4 regions of the Venatorbacter sp. C2-1 genome follow, and region 2 is predicted to be linked to each of the others. Evidence: predicted binding sites of a transcription regulator. Region 2 holds the regulator's gene; each other region holds the start of a gene.
What was found. The regulator sigma-54, encoded in region 2, starts transcription at its own class of promoters, with help from an activator protein. The targets are predictions, from matches to a motif close to TGGCACNNNNNTTGCTNT.
Positions count from the first base shown of each region.

Region 1: the regulator sigma-54 is predicted to act here: its motif matches at 3,182-3,199, upstream of atzF (allophanate hydrolase).
Region 3: the regulator sigma-54 is predicted to act here: its motif matches at 3,330-3,347, upstream of nirB (nitrite reductase large subunit NirB).
Region 4: the regulator sigma-54 is predicted to act here: its motif matches at 2,966-2,983, upstream of glnA (glutamate--ammonia ligase).

Region 1 covers NZ_CP094879.1:167,275-172,328, reverse strand. Annotated here, with positions in the region: gene urtA (urea ABC transporter substrate-binding protein) at 1-265, opposite strand, end outside; gene MT343_RS00715 (GntR family transcriptional regulator) at 563-1,279, opposite strand; gene atzF (allophanate hydrolase) at 1,282-3,144, opposite strand; gene MT343_RS00705 (DUF1569 domain-containing protein) at 3,381-3,908, opposite strand; gene MT343_RS00700 (putative bifunctional diguanylate cyclase/phosphodiesterase) at 3,946-5,054, opposite strand, start outside.
Region 2 covers NZ_CP094879.1:654,007-659,060, forward strand. Annotated here, with positions in the region: gene mgtE (magnesium transporter) at 1-446, opposite strand, end outside; gene MT343_RS02870 (HPr family phosphocarrier protein) at 556-825, opposite strand; gene rapZ (RNase adapter RapZ) at 831-1,703, opposite strand; gene ptsN (PTS IIA-like nitrogen regulatory protein PtsN) at 1,737-2,201, opposite strand; gene hpf (ribosome hibernation-promoting factor, HPF/YfiA family) at 2,205-2,507, opposite strand; gene MT343_RS02890 (RNA polymerase factor sigma-54) at 2,540-4,039, opposite strand; gene lptB (LPS export ABC transporter ATP-binding protein) at 4,168-4,893, opposite strand; gene lptA (lipopolysaccharide transport periplasmic protein LptA) at 4,890-5,054, opposite strand, start outside.
Region 3 covers NZ_CP094879.1:1,885,137-1,890,190, forward strand. Annotated here, with positions in the region: gene MT343_RS08360 (nitrate reductase) at 1-1,104, opposite strand, end outside; gene MT343_RS08365 (diguanylate cyclase) at 1,584-2,927, shown strand; gene nirB (nitrite reductase large subunit NirB) at 3,450-5,054, shown strand, end outside.
Region 4 covers NZ_CP094879.1:122,915-127,968, forward strand. Annotated here, with positions in the region: gene MT343_RS00510 (substrate-binding periplasmic protein) at 1-720, opposite strand, end outside; gene typA (translational GTPase TypA) at 811-2,622, opposite strand; gene glnA (glutamate--ammonia ligase) at 3,051-4,457, shown strand; gene MT343_RS00525 (alpha/beta hydrolase) at 4,626-5,054, shown strand, end outside.

The DNA of each region.
Region 1 (5,054 bases), 490 kb from region 2:
AAATCACATCGACCTTATCTTTCTCCAGCAGCTCACGGGTTTTTTCCGCAAATAAAGGCCAGTTAGAGGCAGGGTCGACCACCACAGCTTCCAGTTGCTTGCCCAGCAAACCGCCTTTTTTATTCTGCTCTTCCACCATCATCAGCACGGTGTCTTTCAGCGTGGTTTCAGAAATGGCCATGGTGCCGGATAATGAATGCAGAACACCGACCTTAATGGTGTCGGCGGCATTGGCAAGACTGATACCAGCAGCCAGAGTGGTCATCGCCAGAACTTTGGTCGCTTTTGACAGCGTGTTTAATCCCAGTTTTTTCATCTTGAGTCCGTCCTTAATGTACTTTGATTTTATCCGGAGTCCGATTACTGCTGATCAGCTCCATTTATGAGTTAGCATTCCCTGTAGAGCAAAGCCTGTACCAACTTATAACCAATTGTTTTTTAAGAGTTTTCAGCCAGCAAGGTGCCATATACAGGAATAAACCCGCATTACCGAAAATTCACGCACCGTTATTGCTCAGCTGCTTTTAAATATTCACTGCATTGGTGCAGGCCGGATAAATCATTAATCTGCTCTGATATTAATGTTGTAGCGGCTCTTCGCTGCCTGAATGCGGTGCAGGGTAATATGGCGCACGGTATTTTTACTGACATCGATATGCTGGCTGAGAAAACCGGCCGCTTCTTCTGCGTTGCCACTCAGCATTAAATTCAGAATATGAGAGTGCTCATCATAGGTCGCTGTAATACGCCCCTGCTGGGTGAAATCCAGCCGGCGGATAATGCGCAGACGTTCACACACCATACGGTGAATCGCCGCCATTTCCTGATTGCCGCTGAGCTCCAGCAGAGCAAAATGAAAGTCTTCATCCATCTCTGCCAGCAGCGAACTGTCGTTCAGCCGTTGGCCTTCATGGCAGCACCAAAGCGTCAGCAAGCCGGCCAGCTGTTCTTTAAGACCGGCGCGCCCACATAGGCGTTTTACCGCAGCCACTTCGAGCAGGGTGCGAACGTCGTATAAGTCTTCAAAATAACGGAAATCAAAGGGCCGGACCTGCCAGCCACTGCGGAAATGCACCTGCACAAACCCATCGCGCTCCAGCCGGTACAGTGCTTCACGTACCGGAGTACGACTGGCCTGCATACGCCTGGCAATTTCGTTCTCACTGAAGCGATCACCGGGCAGCAACTGGAAATCGAAGATATCGTTTTTCAGTTGCTGATAAATCCGCTCGGCCAGATTCAGCGGGCGCTTTTTTTCTTCAGTATCCGTTGGATACATGCTTAATTTCCGCTCTGGGATTTCAGATGAGCGATATACGCACGCCAGCCAGCAAACCCGCTGATATGGGTTGCACTGGCCACCGCTTCCGGTTCACAGATAAAGCCTTTTACCAGGCGGCCATCGGCTAACTCCAGCGTGCCGATTCCCAGGGGCTGTGGAATTTCCGCAACAAAACTGCCGAAAGCGGCAACGTCCATTCGCCACAATTCGACAATGATTTCATGCCCTGTTTCAGAGCCACTATTCAGTAATGCATCATTAATGCGCACCAGGCCTGGCTTTGGCGGCACTGTATTGGCCAGGGCATAAAGCTGATATTTTTTTGCACTCAGCGTTTGCTCCAGCAATATTGCATCACGGCTGGTCAGCTGATGATTCAGCGGCATACCGGTTAAATGGGCGCCGACCACCGCCACCACCACCGATTCGTCATCACGTGCGCCAAGTAATACCGGCGCCTGTGGTAAACGCAGCGCCGCCTGCCAGTGCGCAGCAAAAGTCAGTAATGCATTTTCACTGAAGGCTGGTGCAATAACCGTGATACCGAAAGGCAGCCCATCGCTGCGTAAATTGGCCGGTAAAGCGATGGCACATAAATCGGCCAGATTAACAAAATTGGTATAAGTACCCAGTTGGCTGTTGACCTTAACCGGCTCGGCTTCGACCTCTGCAAGAGTTGGAAAGCAGGGTGCGGTAGGAACAAGCAGTGCATCGAAGCTCTGAAATAACTGCTGAATTTCCCGCAGCAGTTCCATACGCCTGTACTCGGCATTAAAGGCCTGAACCGCTGTTCCGCTGTTACCACCGGCAATAATACTTTTCACCACCGGATTAATGCCGGGTAAATCCTGCCGGATAAATTCACCCACGGCAGCATAACGTTCCGCCACCCAGGGGCCCTGATAGAGCAGCGCAGCCAGTTCAGATAACGGCGAAAAATCGGTGGTGACTAATTCAAAGCCAAGGCTTTCAGCTTTTGCCAAAGCCGCTGTGAATGCAGCCTGCTGTACGTCATCACCAAACCATGGCATATCGGCTGGTACCGCCAGCCGGCGGATGGTTTTTAATGGCGGGTTGCCCACTGGGCGGGAATACGCATCCTGCGCATCAAATTGCGCGGCCAATGCAAAAATGCGCTCGGCATCGAGGGTGTTTAACGCAAAAACAGAAACACAATCCAGGCTGCGGCATGCCGGTACAACACCCTGAGTACTGAGCGCCCCCTTACTGGCTTTCAACCCGACGATATGATTAAAGCCTGCCGGAATACGACCAGAGCCCGCCGTGTCGGTACCCAATGAAAAAGGCACATAACCGCGCGCAACCGCAACCGCAGAACCTGAGCTGGAACCACCACTGATGTAGTCTTCATTAAATGGATTAGCCACCGCACCATAGGGCGAACGGCTGCCCACCAGCCCGGTGGCAAACTGATCGAGGTTGGTTTTGCCCAATACAATGGCACCGGCATTACGCAGCAAACGCACCACCGTGGCATCCGCCGGTGGCTCATAAGCAAACTCCGGACAGGCTGCGGTTGTCGCAAAACCGGCAACGTCGATATTGTCTTTTACCGCAAAAGGAACGCCGTATAACGGCAGCGCCTGCATATCGCCATCGGCGGCATCCAGTAATTGCTGCAACTGAATTAACTGCGCTCCCAGTTGCTGCTCGCTGGCCAGTTCAATCCAGACGCTGCCTTCTTTTAACACGCCGTTGCAGCTTTCCTGCTGATGCACTTCTGCCCGTAATGCATTGAGCAATTCGCTGGCATTAGCGCCGTTACGATAGGCCTGATTCCAGTCACCAAGACTCCAGCCCAGTAATGATTTTCCCGATTTTTCTGATGTGATGTCGCTCATAGCACTACCAGTGTGTTCAACCTTGTATACAAGCTACAGAGCGACAGTCGTGCCAGTTTTTACTATGTCGGCGTAATGTGAGTCAAAACCACGGTATTGGCGGGCTTCCTGTAATCAGCCGCTGAAAAAATCAGAAATAATTCAGAAAATATGCGCGCGGTTTAAGCGCAAAAAAGAAAATATCGTGCATCAGAACGGGGCATATTATTAAGCCCCGTACATTCTGGTGCAGAAAATCAGGCGGGAAATATCTGCTGCAGGTGATTGCGGATATGCAGTTCATGCGCAGCCGCATAGGCTGTTTTATCCAGTTCACCATACGCAAAATGGGGCGCCAGCTCTGCGCTGTAAGCCATAAAATCCTGCAGAGCCACCAGCAACATCTGCAATGCCACCTCCTGTTCCAGCGCCGGATCGGCTGCCACCATACCCGGCAGACCTTCGGTCAGATTGTGACGCATGGAACCCGCAGCACGGAATACCGCCAGCGCCGCACTGCCGGCGGTGTGTTTAAACAGGGAAGAATAATGCTGAGGATAGCCATCCATTGAACCGCGGATACTTTGCGCGCAGTGCTGAAAAACCTCACTCACCGACCAGGCCGTACCACTGCGTAAACGCTGACCATTAAGTGCCTGCAATTCCTGCAGTAACCCTGACAGATCATATTCCTTACTCCGGGCAACAGCACTAACGCCTGCGGCACCACCTGCCAGAACCAGAGGAACAGCAACTGCTGTTTTAAGCAAAGTACGTCGTTTCACACAGACTCCCGCTGATTATTGAAAGGCTTTGAGTCTGTCACAATTCCGATGAATGCGGTAACTCCTGATGGCTGTTATGAGCGTTCAGCCATTCTATTAGTTCATGCTCGGGCAGTGCCTGCGACCAGAGATAACCCTGAGCTTCATCACACCCCAGTTGTTTTAACAGGTTCAGCGTTGCTTCGTCTTCCACCCCTTCGGCAACCGACTGTAACCCCAGACTGGCGGCCATCTGGATAATGGCACGCACCAGAGGCTCATCCCGTTGTGAGACACTCAGAGCTGTAATAAAGGATTTATCAATTTTCAGCCGCGAGGCATTAAAGCGGCGCAGGTAACCCAGGTTGGAGTAACCGGTGCCAAAATCATCGATGGCAAAAGACACTCCCATACTATGAATCGTACTTAGCTGACGGCTGATATCATCGCCTTCACCGATTAACATCGATTCGGTTAACTCCAGCTCCAGCGCCGACGATGGCAAGCCGGACTGCTGCAATACTTGCTGTACATTGCGCTCCAGTGAGCCATCACGGAATTGCACATAAGATAAATTAACCGCAACCCCCACCCCGTAATGTCCCTCCCGGCGCCAGCGCGTACAGGCCGCGCAGGCTTCCTGTAATACCCAGTGGCCGATATCCGCAATAACACCACTGCTCTCGGCCAGCGGAATAAATTCATCCGGTGTAATGTAAGAACCATCCGCCTGCGGCCAACGGATCAACGCCTCAACACCACAGACCCGGCCATTGCTGATATCAATTTTGGGCTGATAAAACAGGCGGAATTGTTTGTCTTTTAATGCCTGACGGATTTGCGTCATCAGATTGAATTTATCGATATTAGCGCGGCCCATATCATCATTGTATATGCGGAAAACATTGCGCCCTTCATGCTTGGCCTGATACATCGCCAGATCCGCATACTTACACAGGGTATTGAATTCCGTGCCGTGCTCCGGAGCCAGAGCAACCCCAACCGATCCGGAGATTTCGATCTGGGTCTGCATAATAAAAAAGGGGGTTGTTGCTGCTGCAGTCATACTTTGCGCCAGCCGGGTCAGCTGATCGTCATCGCCATCCAGTGCCGCCATCAGCAGAAATTCATCACCGCCAAAACGGCACAGCACATCATCAGGACGAC
Region 2 (5,054 bases):
ATGGTCACGGTATCGGTGTTCATCAGACCACCGGCGCTGTCTTCCGGATAGCCCAGTACGGCCTCAAGACGGGCGCGGTCCTGGTGGTCCATCGACTCCAGAACTTCCTGAGTTACACGCTCAGGCAGCTGCTGCAGCATGTCGGCCACGTCATCGGTGTCGAGGTCGGCGGTCAGGTCGACAACTTCTTCGGCACTCATGTCGCTCAGGAAGTGGCTTTGCAGCTCCTCGCTGAGGTTCTGCATGACCTCGCCTTCGAGTTCCTTATCGACCAGTTCCCACAGCAGCTTACGGGCTTTAGGCGGAGAAGATTCGATCAGGTGGGCGATATCAACCGGTGCCAGACCCGAATTCAGGATGCGACGCACCTGCGCCAGCGCACCACTTTCCAGCGCGGCGGTCAGGCTGTGTAACTTGGCTTTAGCCTTTTCGGTCTGCTGTGCCATGCGTCGGTTCGGTCCAGGGGATGGTTGAATGCTCAGATTCTAGCCTGATTAGGCCTCTGATACCACGAAACTACTCGCAGAATTGCGCGTAGAAGATTGTTTTGCCGGGCTATTCTTCTTCGTCAAAACGCCGGTTAATAAGATCAATCAGGGCTGCCAGTGCGTGTTCAGCATCCTGGCCTTCAGCATGGATATGTATGTTGGTGCCTTTGCTGGCGGCCAGCATCATCACCGCCATAATGCTCTTACCGTCGACCATGCGGTCGGGGTAACCGACTTTGATCTGGCAGGAATAAGCAGCGGCGGTGGAAACCAGCTTGGCGGCTGCGCGGGCGTGCAGGCCCAGCTTATTGATGATGGTGATTTCGGTGCTGGTCATCCGTATCAGTCCTGATGAATGTCGGCACTGCCCAGCTCGCGGTGGCGGACCTGAACATTGCTGTAATGATGACAGAATTCTGCCTTAAGTTGCTCTGCCAGGTAAACGGAGCGGTGCTGCCCGCCGGTGCAGCCGATGGCAATGGTCATATAGCTGCGGTTGGCATCGACAAAGGCAGGCAGCCAGCGCTGAATAAACCCGCTGATGTCCTGCTGCATTTGTCCGACCTGAGGCTCCCGGGCAAGGAAATCAATGATTGCCGGGTCGCGCCCGGTAAAGGCGCGCAGTGCCGGGTCCCAGTAAGGGTTGGGCAGGTTGCGGACATCGAATACATAATCGGCATCAATCGGGATGCCATGCTTGAAGCCGAAAGATTCAAACAGAATGGCGATGTCGGTGCTGGTTTTATCCGCCACCCGCAATTTAATCAGGCTGCGCAGCTCATGCACAGACATGCTGGTGGTATCCAGCGTCAGATCGGCAAGGTTGGCGATAGGCTCCAGCAGCAGGCGCTCTTTATCGATGGCTTCGGCCAGAGATGTGCTTTTACTGGTTAGTGGGTGCTTACGCCGGGTGGAGCTGAAGCGCTGCAGCAGCACTTCTTCGCTGGCGTCGAGATAGACGACATCCAGCTGGTATTCTTCGCTGGGTAGCTGGTGCAGTACATCGTGGATATTGTCGAAGGCATGGGGCAGGTTGCGGGCGTCAACACTGACGGCGACTTTGGCCAGTTTTTCTTCGCTTTCGGTCTGGCGGGCCAGCGCTGGCAACAAAGCGACCGGCAGGTTATCAATGCAGTAGAAGCCCAGATCTTCCAGTACGTGCAGAGCACTGGATTTTCCTGAGCCGGACCGGCCGCTGATCACCACTAAACGCATTGCTGTGCTCCTCCATTGCCCGTTGGGCTGATGTCAGCCCGGTTGTCCGCTCAGCGCCCGCTGATAAAACCGTTGCGCATCCGGCGCTTTGCGCAGTGCCTCGCGGTAGGCCGGCTCGCTGAAGTTGCGTGCCAGCATCGCCAGAACCTGCAGGTGCTGTTCAGTAGCTTCTTCGGGAACCAGCAGAGCAAACACCAGATCGACCGGCTTGCGGTCAATGGCGTCGTAATCCACCGGCTCCACCAGACGCAGCAGTACGCCCATCGCCTGGTCGCACTGCTTCAGCCGGCAGTGGGGAATGGCAATACCTTCGCCAATCCCGGTGCTGCCGAGGCGTTCACGGCTGAGTAATCGCTCGTAAATATCGTCGGCAGAGCTGTCGCTGAGTTGTTCTGCGATAAAACCTGCCAGGTACTCCAGTAATTTCTTTTTACTGGAAACCGGAGCATCTATCAGACTGCGTTCCGGTGTGAGGATATCCTCGATGCGAATGTCCATTAATCAGCCTTGTCCGTGTTGCCGCGCCACCAGTTTTTCTTTGTGTTTCAGTACCTGACGGTCGAGCTTGTCGGTCATCTGATCGATTGCAGCATACATATCATCGTGCTCAGCGCTGGCGTGCAGGTCGGCACCGCTGACGTGAATAGTCGCTTCAGCAATCATGCGCTCTTTAATAACGGTCAGGGTTACCTGGCCGTTGGTAATGTTGTCAAAGTGGCGTCCCAGCTTGGACATTTTTTCGTCTACGTACGCTTGCAGAGATTCGGTAACGTCAACGTGGTGACCGCTGATATTAATCTTCATGTCCAGACTCCTTGTTGCTGGCTTGTTGTTTTTTAAATCAATTGTTTACGTTCGTTCGAAGGCGGAATCATCATAGCCTCACGGTATTTGGCTACCGTGCGCCGTGCCACCTGAATGCCTTTTTCACCCAACACTGCGGCGATTTTGTTGTCGCTCAGCGGTTTGCGGGCATTTTCTTCAGCAATCAGTTTTTTAATCATGGCACGGATTGCGGTGGAGGAACATTCGCCGCCGCCATCGGTACTGACATGGCTGGAGAAAAAGTACTTCAGCTCGAAGATTCCGCGTGGCGTGTGCATGTATTTCTGGGTGGTTACCCGGGAAATGGTGGATTCATGCATACCAACGGCTTCGGCAATATCGTGCAGCACCAGCGGCTTCATTGCTTCTTCGCCCTGTTCGAAGAATTCAATCTGATATTCGACGATTTTGGTGGCTACTTTCAGCAGGGTTTCGTTGCGGCTTTGCAGACTTTTGATAAACCAGCGCGCTTCCTGCAGGTGGTCGCGCAAGAAGGCGTTGTCGGTGCTGTTATCGGAACGGCGTACCAGTGAGGCGTAATCGGCGTTAACGCGCAGCTTGGGGGCGATATCCGGATTCAGCTCAACCCGCCATTCGTCGCGGATATTGCGTACCAGCACATCGGGCACCACATATTCGGCCTGCTCGGCGCTGATGCCGGCACCTGGTTTGGGATTCAGTTCTTTAATCAGCCGCAGTACGGCTTTGAGGTCGTCTTCGCGCAATTTGGTTTTGCGCATCAGGGTCGGATAATCCTTGCTGCCGAGCAGTTCGATGTAATCGCGGATGACCATTTTGGCTTCGTTCAGCCAGGGCGTATCGGGTGGCAGTTGCTGCAGTTGCAGCAACAGGCATTCACGCAGGTCGCGGGCAAAAGCACCGGCCGGATCAAACTGCTGCAGGCGGTGGAGGACGGCCATGACTTCGTCTTCTTCGACGTCCAGAGCCGGGTCCATGCTTTCCAGAATGTCTTCGACGGTGGTGTGCAGATAGCCGTCGTCATCCACGCCGTCGATCAGCATCAGGGCGATCTCGCGGTCGGTATCTGACATCGGGGTCAAATTGAGTTGCCACAGCAGATGATCCTGCAGATCTTCGGTGCTGGCGTGGCGCGAGTCGTAATCGAAATCGTCGTCGATGGCGTTACTGCTGCTGCCGGAGGCAACGCTGGCGGTGGTCTGGTAAGTATCTTCCCACTGACTGTCGACCGGCAGGTCGTCGGGCAATTGCTCCTGCGACCACTGTTCATCCAGTTCCGGAGTGTCGTTGTGGCTGTCGTCCTGACTGCTGACTTCGTGGCTGCTGCTGGTGTCGTGATCGCTGTTGCGGGACAGATCGGGCAGGTCATCGTGCTCGTGTTCTTCTACTTCGAGCATCGGGTTGGAATCGAGGGCTTCCTGAATCTCCTGCTGCAGATCGAGGGTAGACAGCTGAAGCAGGCGGATGGCTTGTTGCAACTGAGGGGTCATGGTCAGGTGCTGACCCATCTTTAACTGAAGAGACGCTTTCATAAAAGTTCAGTAATCACTCAGTATCGGCATAGTCTGTGCATTATACGCCAAGCGGTAAACCTTGGAATCTTTTGTGCATCTTCCTTTGCTTTGGATCATCAGCCACTTCCCTGCAGCAGGGCTTGCCATCACAGGCGGAAATCCTCACCCAGGTACACTTTGCGTACCTGCTCGCTGGCCAATACCTGTTCAGCGGTGCCTTCGGCGATGATATGGCCACCCCCGACAATATAGGCTTTCTCACAGATAGCCAGAGTTTCCCTTACGTTGTGGTCCGTAATGAGTACGCCGATGCCACGTGCCTTGAGTTGTCGGATGATGTCCATGATGTCAGCTACAGAAATCGGGTCAACCCCGGCGAACGGCTCATCAAGCAGAATAAAGGACGGCTCAGCCGCCAGCGCGCGGGCAATCTCGACCCGGCGTCGTTCACCACCGGATAAGGCCATGCCCAGACTGCTGCGGATATGCTGAATATGAAACTCATTCAGCAGCTCTTCCAGTTTTTCCAGACGCTGTGCACGGTTGAGGTCTTTGCGGGTTTCGAGAATGGCGAGAATATTATCGGCCACACTTAATTTGCGGAAAATGGAGGCTTCCTGCGGCAGATAGCCAATGCCTTTCTGCGCCCGGCCGTGCATCGGCAGATGACTGATGTCTTCGTCGTCAATTTTGATGCGGCCTTTATCGGCCTGCACCAAATTCACAATCATGTAGAAACAGGTGGTCTTACCGGCCCCGTTGGGTCCCAGCAGGCCAACGATCTGACCGCTTTGCACAGACATGGATACATCTTTTACCACTTCCCGGCCGTTATAGCTTTTCGCCAGGTTTTCGGCTTTCAGGGTCTTCATGGCTGTTCCTGTACTGGCTTGCTGTTATCGGTGGCAGATTCTGCCGGAGCCTGTGGCTGAATTACGACTTTGATTCGTTGTTTTTCGCCATTACCACCAGTCTGGCCGGAGGTACTGGTGCCGCCGCTGGCGCTGACGGTTTCTTTGGTCATGTCATAGAG
Region 3 (5,054 bases), 1.2 Mb from region 2:
CTCGGCAGCGGAAAAATCCATATGCGCAGCCAGCTGATTAGCCAGTCCGCCCACTTCACGGCCGCCCATAGCATTGGGCTGACCGGTAATGGAGAAGGGCGTGGCGCCGGGTTTACCAATACGGCCGGTGGCTAAATGCACATTGATGATGGCATTGCCTTTATCGGTGCCGGTCGCGCTCTGGTTAATACCCTGAGAATAAAAAGTAACCGTGCGTGGGGTATCGGCAAACCAATGAAAGAACTGCGCCAGATCTGAGGCTTCGATATCCAGCTGGCCGGCAACGTCTTTCAGGCTGCGGCATTGTTGCCGTGCGGTTTCCAGCGCGCTGCCAAAGCCTTCGGTATGCAGGGCGATAAAATGGTGGTCGAGGTTATTGGTTTCACCGAGATACGCCAGCAGGGCGGTAAACAGAAAAGCATCGCTGCCGGGACGGATAGCCAGATGCAGGTCGGCGAGATCACAGGTGGCGGTGCGGCGCGGATCAATCACCACCACTTTCATATCCGGGTTGGCTTTTTTCGCGGCCACCATGCGTTGATACAAAACGGGGTGGGCCCATGCCGCATTGGAGCCGGTAAGCACCAGCAGGTCGGCCTGCTCTAAATCTTCGTAGCAGCCGGGTACGGTGTCGGAGCCAAACGCGCGCTTATAGGACGCAACGGCCGAGGCCATGCACAGACGGGAGTTGGTATCCATATTGGCGCTGCCGATAAAGCCCTTCATCAGCTTATTGGCAACGTAATAATCTTCGGTCAGCAGCTGGCCGGAGCCATAAAAGGCCACGGCATCCGGCCCATGGGTATGAATCACTTGCTGAATTTTATCGGCAATAAGGTTGATGGCCTGGCTCCAGCTGCTGCGCTGGCCGTTCATGAGCGGATACATCAGGCGGCCGTTATGGCTGATGGTTTCATGCAGCGCTGAACCTTTTACGCACAAGCGGCCGAAGTTAGACGGATGACGGCTGTCTCCGGCGACCGGTAACAGCTGTCCATTCTGCTGGCTGATATCAACGCCACAGCCAACACCGCAGTAAGGGCAGGTGGTCTGCGTTTGCTGTGTGGCGGTTAACGGCGTTGCTGTCTGCTCAATGGCGCTCATTGGCAATCCACTCTGAAAAATCCCAAAAAAAAGCGCCCACAGGTTTTTACCTGTGAGCGCCAATGCTCATTCTGCACAACATACGTTTCGTCGCGACAGGCCTTGTAAGCGCTGTGTATGACGGTTGGCATCTGCGTTGATGCCGGAAACGGCCTGATAGTGGCAGCTTCGTTATTCAAGACAATTCAAGATAAGTGCCAACCCTGCGGGCAAACCTGAAAAATAACAGCAAAGGCGCAGAATGGATCATCCGTGCGGGACGGCACAGTATTCCGTCGGCCGGTATTGATTCGGCAAAGAATAAAAATGCGTTTTAGCGGAGCGCAGATTGGTCTTTATGACTCAAATTGGTGCGAAGGTGCCTGTGATTTAGCAGGCACTGCCTGAGTTTGCGCTATAAGCAGGCAGAATCGTTGCTACACTCTGAAGATCGGCTCCAGGTGTGCCGGATCAATTTGTACAGAAAGGCCCGGTATGTGATGACTGACGAAATAAATAACCCCGGAATAAAGCGACTGCTCGCCGAAATCCCTTTGCTGAATCGCCGTATTCAGCACTATCAGCCGGGTATGCCGATCACCATTCTGGCGTTCGGTACTGGTACTGTACCGCCGTCACTGGCAGAAAAAATCCGTGCGGCGGGTTACCGGCTGAAAGAAGTGGAATCCATATCGCACCTGCTGCATCACGAAGGTAATAACACCTGCGCCCTGATTGTTAATCTTGATTCTCTTAACGATAAGCAGCAGCAGCGTGTACTACAGCTGGCGCAGAAGAATCTGCATCTGCCGGTGCTGGCCATCAGCACCGCCAGCGGGCTGGAAGAACGCATTATTGCCATCCGCATGGGGGCTCAGGCTTTTATTACCACGCCGGTTAATGATGATCAGGTTCTGGCGGAGATTAATGCCCTGACCGAACGCTATGAACGCGACCCTTATCAGGTTCTGATTGTTGATGATCAGCCTTCTGTCGCCGAGTTTCTTTCCTCCACTCTGCAGGATGCGGGTTTTCATACCTATGTGATTACCCAGCCAATGAGTGAGCTGATGCCGTATCTGCAGAATCATATTCCTGATCTGATTCTGCTCGATTTGTATATGCCCGGTATCAGTGGTCAGGAGCTGGCGGGGGTAATCCGCCAGCAGGATAATCTGATCAGCGTGCCTATTGTTTTCCTGTCCAACGAAATCAGCCCCAAAGTTCAGGTGCAGGCCATGTGTACCGGCGCCGATGTCTTTTTAAGCAAACCGGTGCAGCCGGTTGATCTGTTGTTTGCGGTAGAGTCGCGAATCCGCCGCGGCCGTATGGTACGTAATCTGGTGACCCGTGATTCGCTGACCGCGCTGCTGAACCGGCGTGAATCTATGCGCCGCCTGCAGGAAGAGGTGCTGCGCTGTCAGCGTTATGGCAATAAACTGTGCGTTGCTCTGCTCGATCTGGACCGTTTTAAGCGTATTAACGATACCTATGGCCATGCCGTCGGTGATCGTGTCATCAAACATTTTTCTTTGCAGTTAAAAAACAGCCTGCGTGACGGCGATATTATTGGCCGTATTGGTGGGGAAGAATTTATGGTGGTGCTGCCGGAAACGACGCTGGCGGTTGCCCGGCGGACTTTTGAACGGCTGGCCGAAGAACTGCGCGAGAACCCGTTCAGTGATTTTTCCTATACTTTTTCCGGCGGGCTGGTACGTTGCTTACCCGGCGTTATGGAAGATGCCCTGCTGGAGCAGGCGGACGTGGCATTATATGAAGCCAAAGCCGCTGGTCGTGATCAGGTTGTGTGTGTTGAGCAGCCGGCGGCATCCGGACACGGATAAAAAAGCCACACGCGGAATTCTCTGAATCCGGTGTGGCGAGTGCGCGAATCCGCTTCACAGAGTGAGCGTTTAACGGCCTGAGCATCGCAGGAATCCAATCTCAGCGCAGCCCCTTTCATTGCGTCTGTCTGCCAATCAAAACATTGTGCTTTCCTTATTCTGCCGTGTGCACTCATTTATTACCGATAGCCCTTCATAGGTGCCATTGCCTCTGCTTCGAATGGCTTGCTGCGATTCGTGTTGTCATCAGGCTTCAGGTGATCCCGGATACGTTTTTTATTGCCCTTAATCAGGGCGACCGGTTGTTTATCTGGTGTTTTCTGGTGCATTTCCCCGATTTAAAAATCAGCCTGGCGCCATAAACAGGCTGTTGATTGCTGAAAACAGGGCAAATTTATTCTTTGGCATTCATGTTGCTAAACCCCTTGTGATGTTTTTGCACTGCAACGGCGTGGTGTGAAAATAGAGCAACGATGCAAATACAGGAGAAATCAGATTATGACCCGATAGCGAGGCCATCCCATGAGCAAAAAGCGTATTATCGTCGTTGGCAACGGCATGGTTGGACACAACTTTATCAACACTCTTGCCACCTCCGAACATTCCTCCGAATTTGAACTCGTTACCTTCTCAGAAGAACCGCGTCTGGCTTATGACCGGGTACAGCTGAGCAAATACTTTTCCGGCTATACCGCCGCTGATCTGGCATTGACCACAGCAGATGATTATGAACGTCAGGGCGTGGTATTTACCCTGAACGATAAAGTCGTGGCCATTAACAGCCATGAAAAAACCATCACCACCGCCAGTGGCCGTAAAGAAGGTTACGACAAGCTGGTACTGGCAACCGGTTCTTACCCCTTTGTTCCGCCGATTCCGGGCAAAGACCAGGATCACTGTCTGGTTTACCGTACTATTGAAGATCTTGAAGCGATTTCTGCCTCGGCCGCCGTGAGTAAAACCGGTGTTGTTGTGGGAGGCGGACTGTTGGGTCTGGAAGCCGCAAATGCGTTAAAACAGGCCGGTCTGGAAACCCATGTCGTGGAATTTGCGCCGCGTTTAATGGCCGTACAGCTGGATGAAGGCGGCGGTAAATTACTGCGCCGTAAAATCGAAGATCTGGGCGTTACTGTTCATACCGAAAAAAATACCAAAGAAATTGTTGCCGGGCAGGAATGCCGCTATCGCATGAATTTTGCCGATGGCAGCTTTCTGGAAACCGATATGATTCTGTTTTCTGCCGGTATCCGTCCGCAGGATGAACTGGCGCGTCAGTTCGGACTGGATCTGGGTGAACGTGGCGGTATTGTTATTAACGATTACTGTCAGACATCCGATGACGATATTTATGCCATTGGTGAATGCGCACTGTGGGATAACAAAATTTTCGGTCTGGTTGCTCCCGGCTATCAGATGGCCAAAGTCAGTGCCGCACATATTGTCAGTTCGTTAATTACCCACGAAGAACCGGCACTGGCCTTTAAAGGTGCCGATATGAGCACCAAACTTAAATTGCTGGGCGTTGACGTTGCCTCCATCGGTGATGCACACGGACATACTGCCGGCAGTCAGAGTTATGTATTTAATGACGATATTGCCGAAGTCTATAAACGCCTGATTGTTTCTGCCGATGGTAAAAAATTGTTGGGTGCGGTGCTGGTAGGTGAGGCTGAGGCTTACGGTACGCTGTTGCAGTTAATGCTGAACGATATGGATATTCCCGGTAACCCGGCGGCACTGATTCTGCCAGCGGTGGATGGTGAAGCTTCCGTCGGACTGGGCGTTGCTGCCTTACCGGAAACGGCTCAGATCTGTTCCTGTTTTGATGTTACCAAAGGTGATCTGGCGGCAGCGGTGCAGGGCGGTTGTTGCACCATGGGGGATATTAAAGACGCGACCAAAGCCTCGACCGGCTGTGGTGGTTGTTCTGCGCTGGTGAAGCAAGTGATGGATGCTGAGCTGGTGGCTCTTGGTGTTGAGGTTAATAACAATCTGTGCGAACACTTTGCTTATACCCGTGCTGAGCTGGCGGATATTATCCGTGTTAAAGGTTACACCACCTTTGCTCAGGTATTGCAGGGGCATGGTAAAGGCCATGGCTGTGAAATCTGTAAGCCAACGGTCGGT
Region 4 (5,054 bases), 530 kb from region 2:
TTTGCTGTGGAAGGCGGCGTAGTAGTAGGTCGGGGTAAATAGATCGTGGTACTGGTACGGTTGCTGGTAGACCGGGTTGTTCGGATAGTTGCGACGTAACTGACTGAGGTAATAACGGAAGATCGTCTGCTCGAGAATGATCACATCAGTCTCGCCATTAAACAGTGCCTCAACCTGTTTCTGCTGTTCGGCCAGTTCCCTATAAGCCGGACTGCGTGCAGCTTCTGCGGCAAAATTATCGGGCAGCAGCTGACTGGCCAGGTTAAAAGCGGTGATGCTGTAATTGCCCAGACTGCTGACATCGGTCAGGGATACCTTACGACTGCTCAGGCTGATGGCAATGTTATGGAATACGATCAGTGGCTGGCGGGAAAATAACGCGTTCGGCGACGCGGTTACGCTGGTGATGCAGGCAATATCCAGTTCGCCTTTATTAAAAGCGATAACGTTATTGGTGTTGTTGTCATAGCGTACGTCGATGGTTTTATTCTGCGTTTGCAGTGCCCGGCGCAGGATATCGAGCACAATGCCGCGGTCATTCTGACGGATCACATAAGGTGGGATCGAATTACCACAACCAACGCGTACCGAATCGGCACTCTGTGCACTGGCACTGAGCGGTGTCAGCAAACCGAGGGTAAGTACAGGCAGGCAGTGGGCAAATAAACGCAGAAATAACGGCATACAACGGTGAATCCAGTCCGGCAACAGACTCAGCATAACCGGATTTATACGATTTGCACGTGGTGCCTGAGGATAAAACTGAAGGGAGGGGATGCCGGCTCTGGAGCAGAGCCGGCGGAACGGGCATCAGCCTTTTTTGGCGCGCTTACGTTCGTTTTCGGTCAGGAACTTCTTACGCAGACGGATGCTGGTTGGAGTTACTTCCACCAGTTCGTCGTCTTCGATAAATTCCAGAGCCTGTTCCAGCGTGTGTTTAACCGGCGGTGTCAGGTTGATGGCTTCATCGGTACCTGATGCACGCACGTTGGTCAGCTGCTTGGCTTTGGTAGGGTTAACCACCAGGTCGTTATCGCGGCTGTGCAGACCAACGATCATGCCTTCGTACACTTCCAGACCCGGAGCAACGAACAGACGACCACGTTCCTGCAGGGTAAACAGGGCATAGCCCAGAATCTTACCCGGAACCATGGACACCAGTACGCCGTTGTGACGGGTAGAGGTCAGGCCGGTCTGCACCGGACCGTAATGGTCGAAGATGTTGGTCAGGATGCCGGAACCGGAAGTCATGGTCATAAACAGACCACGGAAACCGATCAGGCCACGGGCTGGCATGATGAACTCAAGACGCACACGGCCTTTGCCATCCGGCACCATGTTGGTCATCTCGGCGCGACGGTTGCCCATCTCTTCCATGATGGAACCTTGGTGCTCTTCCTCGATGTCGATCACAACCTGCTCGTAAGGCTCCTGGATCTCACCGTCGATTTCTTTCTGCACAACTTCCGGCTTGGAGATACCCATCTCGAAGCCTTCGCGGCGCATGGTTTCAATCAGAACGGACAGGTGCAGTTCACCACGGCCGGATACTTTGAATTTTTCCGGAGTGTCGCCTGGCTCAACACGCAGAGCCACGTTGTGAATCAGTTCTTTTTCCAGACGGTCTTTGATATTACGGCTGGTTACGAACTTACCTTCACGGCCGGCAAACGGAGAATCGTTTACCTGGAAGGTCATGGATACGGTTGGCTCATCAACAGACAGCTGAGGTAAGGCTTCTACTTTAGAAGGATCACACAGAGTGTCGGAAATGCTCAGACCGTCGATACCGGAAATACAAACGATGTCACCGGCATTGGCTTCAGGGACAGCAACACGCTGCAGACCATGGAAACCTTTAACTTCCAGCACACGACCCTTACGGGTTTTGCCTTCGGCAGACACGATCTGTACATCGGTACCTGGCTTCAGTTTACCGCGGGCGATACGGCCAACACCGATAACGCCAACATAGCTGTCGTAATCCAGAGCGGAGATCTGCATCTGGAACGGGCCGTCAAGATCAACCGGTGGCGGGGTTACGTGGTCAACGATCATCTGGAACAGGGGTGACATGTCGTCAGCCATGTTGTCAGGATCCAGACCGGCGATACCGTTCAGGGCAGAGGCATATACAACAGGGAAGTCGAGCTGTTCTTCGGTTGCACCGAGACGGTCGAACAGGTCGAACATTTCGTCCATGACCCAGTCCGGACGCGCACCCGGGCGGTCGATTTTGTTGATCACCACGATCGGGCGCAGGCCACGTTCGAAGGCTTTCTGGGTAACGAAGCGGGTCTGTGGCATCGGACCGTCAACGGCGTCTACCAGCAGGCAGACGGAGTCAACCATCGACATAACCCGTTCCACTTCACCACCGAAGTCGGCGTGTCCTGGGGTGTCAACGATGTTGATGCGGTAGTCGTTCCATTTAATAGCGGTATTCTTCGCCAGAATGGTAATACCACGCTCTTTTTCCTGGTCGTTGGAGTCCATGACCCGCTCGCCGCCCTGATCTTTGCGGTCCAGGGTGCCGGACTGCTCGAGCAGTTTGTCGACCAGGGTAGTTTTGCCATGGTCAACGTGCGCGATGATGGCGATGTTTCTGAGGTTGTCGATCACAAGAATGGCCTTGGTGAAAGTTTGTACAAAAAATGAGGCGCGATTATACCTGAAACGGGTCGTCAGCGTGACATCAATTTCGCCACTGCAAGCATATTCTGCGGACATTTCTGCCGGCATTAATCAGGGGATAAATGAAAGCGCTGTTTTTGTGCCGAATCCCATGTACTGCGGTGTTCAAGTGAACCTATAATGTGCAGGCTTGTACTGGCTAGCGTATTCACCTCACGCCATCGCGCTAAAATGGTGCATTTGGTTCAGGTTGTGATTTATTTTGGTGCAGTGAGTGCCTGTTTGTTGTTTTGCAGCCCTGATTTCATGCGGGCTACGCCATAAGATAAAATGGCACACTACTTGCTCCAATACTGAGCATGGCAAGCCGGGGCTAAACCCCGTATCAAGTTGAACCAGCATCTGGAGACAGTGAGATGTCAGAGAACACTCTGAATTTAATCAAAGAAAACGATGTAAAGTGGGTTGATCTGCGCTTTACCGATTTCAAAGGCAAAGAACAGCACGTTACTATTCCTGCGCGTTATGTAGACGAAGATTTCTTCGAAACCGGACAGATGTTCGACGGTTCTTCTATTGCTGGCTGGAAAGGCATTAACGAATCCGACATGATCCTGCGTCCGGATGACAGCACCAGCTTCCTGGACCCATTCACCGAAGACGCCACTCTGGTTCTGCGTTGCGACATCATCGAGCCTGCCACTATGCAGGGCTACGACCGCGACCCACGTTCTGTTGCACTGCGCGCTGAAGAGTACCTGAAGTCTACTGGTCTGGGTGATACTGCATTCTTCGGTCCAGAGCCAGAATTCTTCATGTTTGACGATGTTCGCTGGGGCTCTGACATGTCCGGCAGCTTCTGCAAAATCAACTCTTCCGAAGCAGCCTGGAACACTGAGACTGTGATGGAAGGCGGCAACCTGGGTCACCGTCCACGCGTTAAAGGCGGTTACTTCCCGGTTCCTCCGGTAGACAGCCACCACGATATCCGTGCGGCCATGTGTAACACTCTGGAAGCTATCGGTCTGGACGTTGAAGTTCACCACCACGAAGTGGCGAACGCCGGTCAGAACGAAATCGGTGTTAAGTTCAACACTCTGGTTAAGAAAGCTGACGAAGTGCAGATGCTGAAATACGTTATCCATAACGTTGCAGCAGCTTACGGCAAAACCGCTACTTTCATGCCTAAGCCAATCTGTGGTGATAACGGTTCCGGTATGCACGTTCACATGTCTTACTGGAAAGACGGCGTAAACCAGTTCGCTGGTGATGGCTATGCCGGCCTGTCTGAAACTGCCCTGTTCTACATCGGCGGTATCATCAAGCACGCTAAGTCCCTGAACGCGTTCACCAACCCAGGTACTAACTCTTACAAGCGTCTGATCCCAGGCTTCGAAGCTCCGGTAATGCTGGCTTACTCTGCCCGTAACCGTTCTGCTTCTATCCGTATTCCTTACGTTGCGTCTCCAAAAGGCAAGCGTATCGAAGCGCGTTTCCCGGATCCGATTGCTAACCCATACTTGGCTTTCGCAGCTCTGCTGATGGCTGGTCTGGACGGCGTTAAGAACAAGATCCACCCTGGCGATGCAGCTGACAAAGATCTGTACGATCTGCCAGCTGAAGAAGCAGCCAAGATTCCACAGGTTTGTGGCTCTCTGCGTGAAGCTCTGGACAGCCTGAAAGCTGACCACGAGTACCTGACTGCAGGCGGCGTATTCAGCAAGGATATGATCGAAGCTTACATCGACCTGAAGATGGAAGAAGTTTACCGCGTCGAGCACACCACTCACCCGGTTGAATACGATATGTACTACAGCGTGTAATACGCTTTAGCCAGATCGTAAAAAGGGCTCTTCGGAGCCCTTTTTTATTGCTGTTTTTCTGCTGGTTAAGCTGTTGCTGCGGCTTATTTAGTCTTTAACGGCAAGGGTGGCTAGGCATCGTTGCTGTCAGCGCCTAGTATGTCGGTGTTATTTTCCGGAGTGCTGAATGTGAGTCTGAGCTGGAGTAAGAACGGTCTGGTTTCTGCCCTTAAACCGATGGACTGGCAGTTTCGTGAGCCGGCCTCTGGTGCGCAAATGGATGCTTATCTGCAGATGTACCGGCTGGACTTTCCAGAGCTGAGTGGCGTGCGTCACTTTGCCGGGCTGATACAGGCGGCTGATTACCAGATAGCTGTGCAGGTATGGCGTCCACAGAACCCGCGCGGTACTGCCATCGTTGTTCATGGGTACTACGACCATGTTGGCCTGTACGGTTCGCTGATTGGCTTTTGCCTGCAGCAGGGGCTGAATGTGGTGACGTTCGATCTGCCCGGGCACGGACTTTCCAGCGGCGAGAGCGCATCCATCGGCAGTTTCCAGGAATACGACGAAGTGTTTAGCCTGATTCTGCAGCGTACCCGTGGCGGCCTTGGCGGC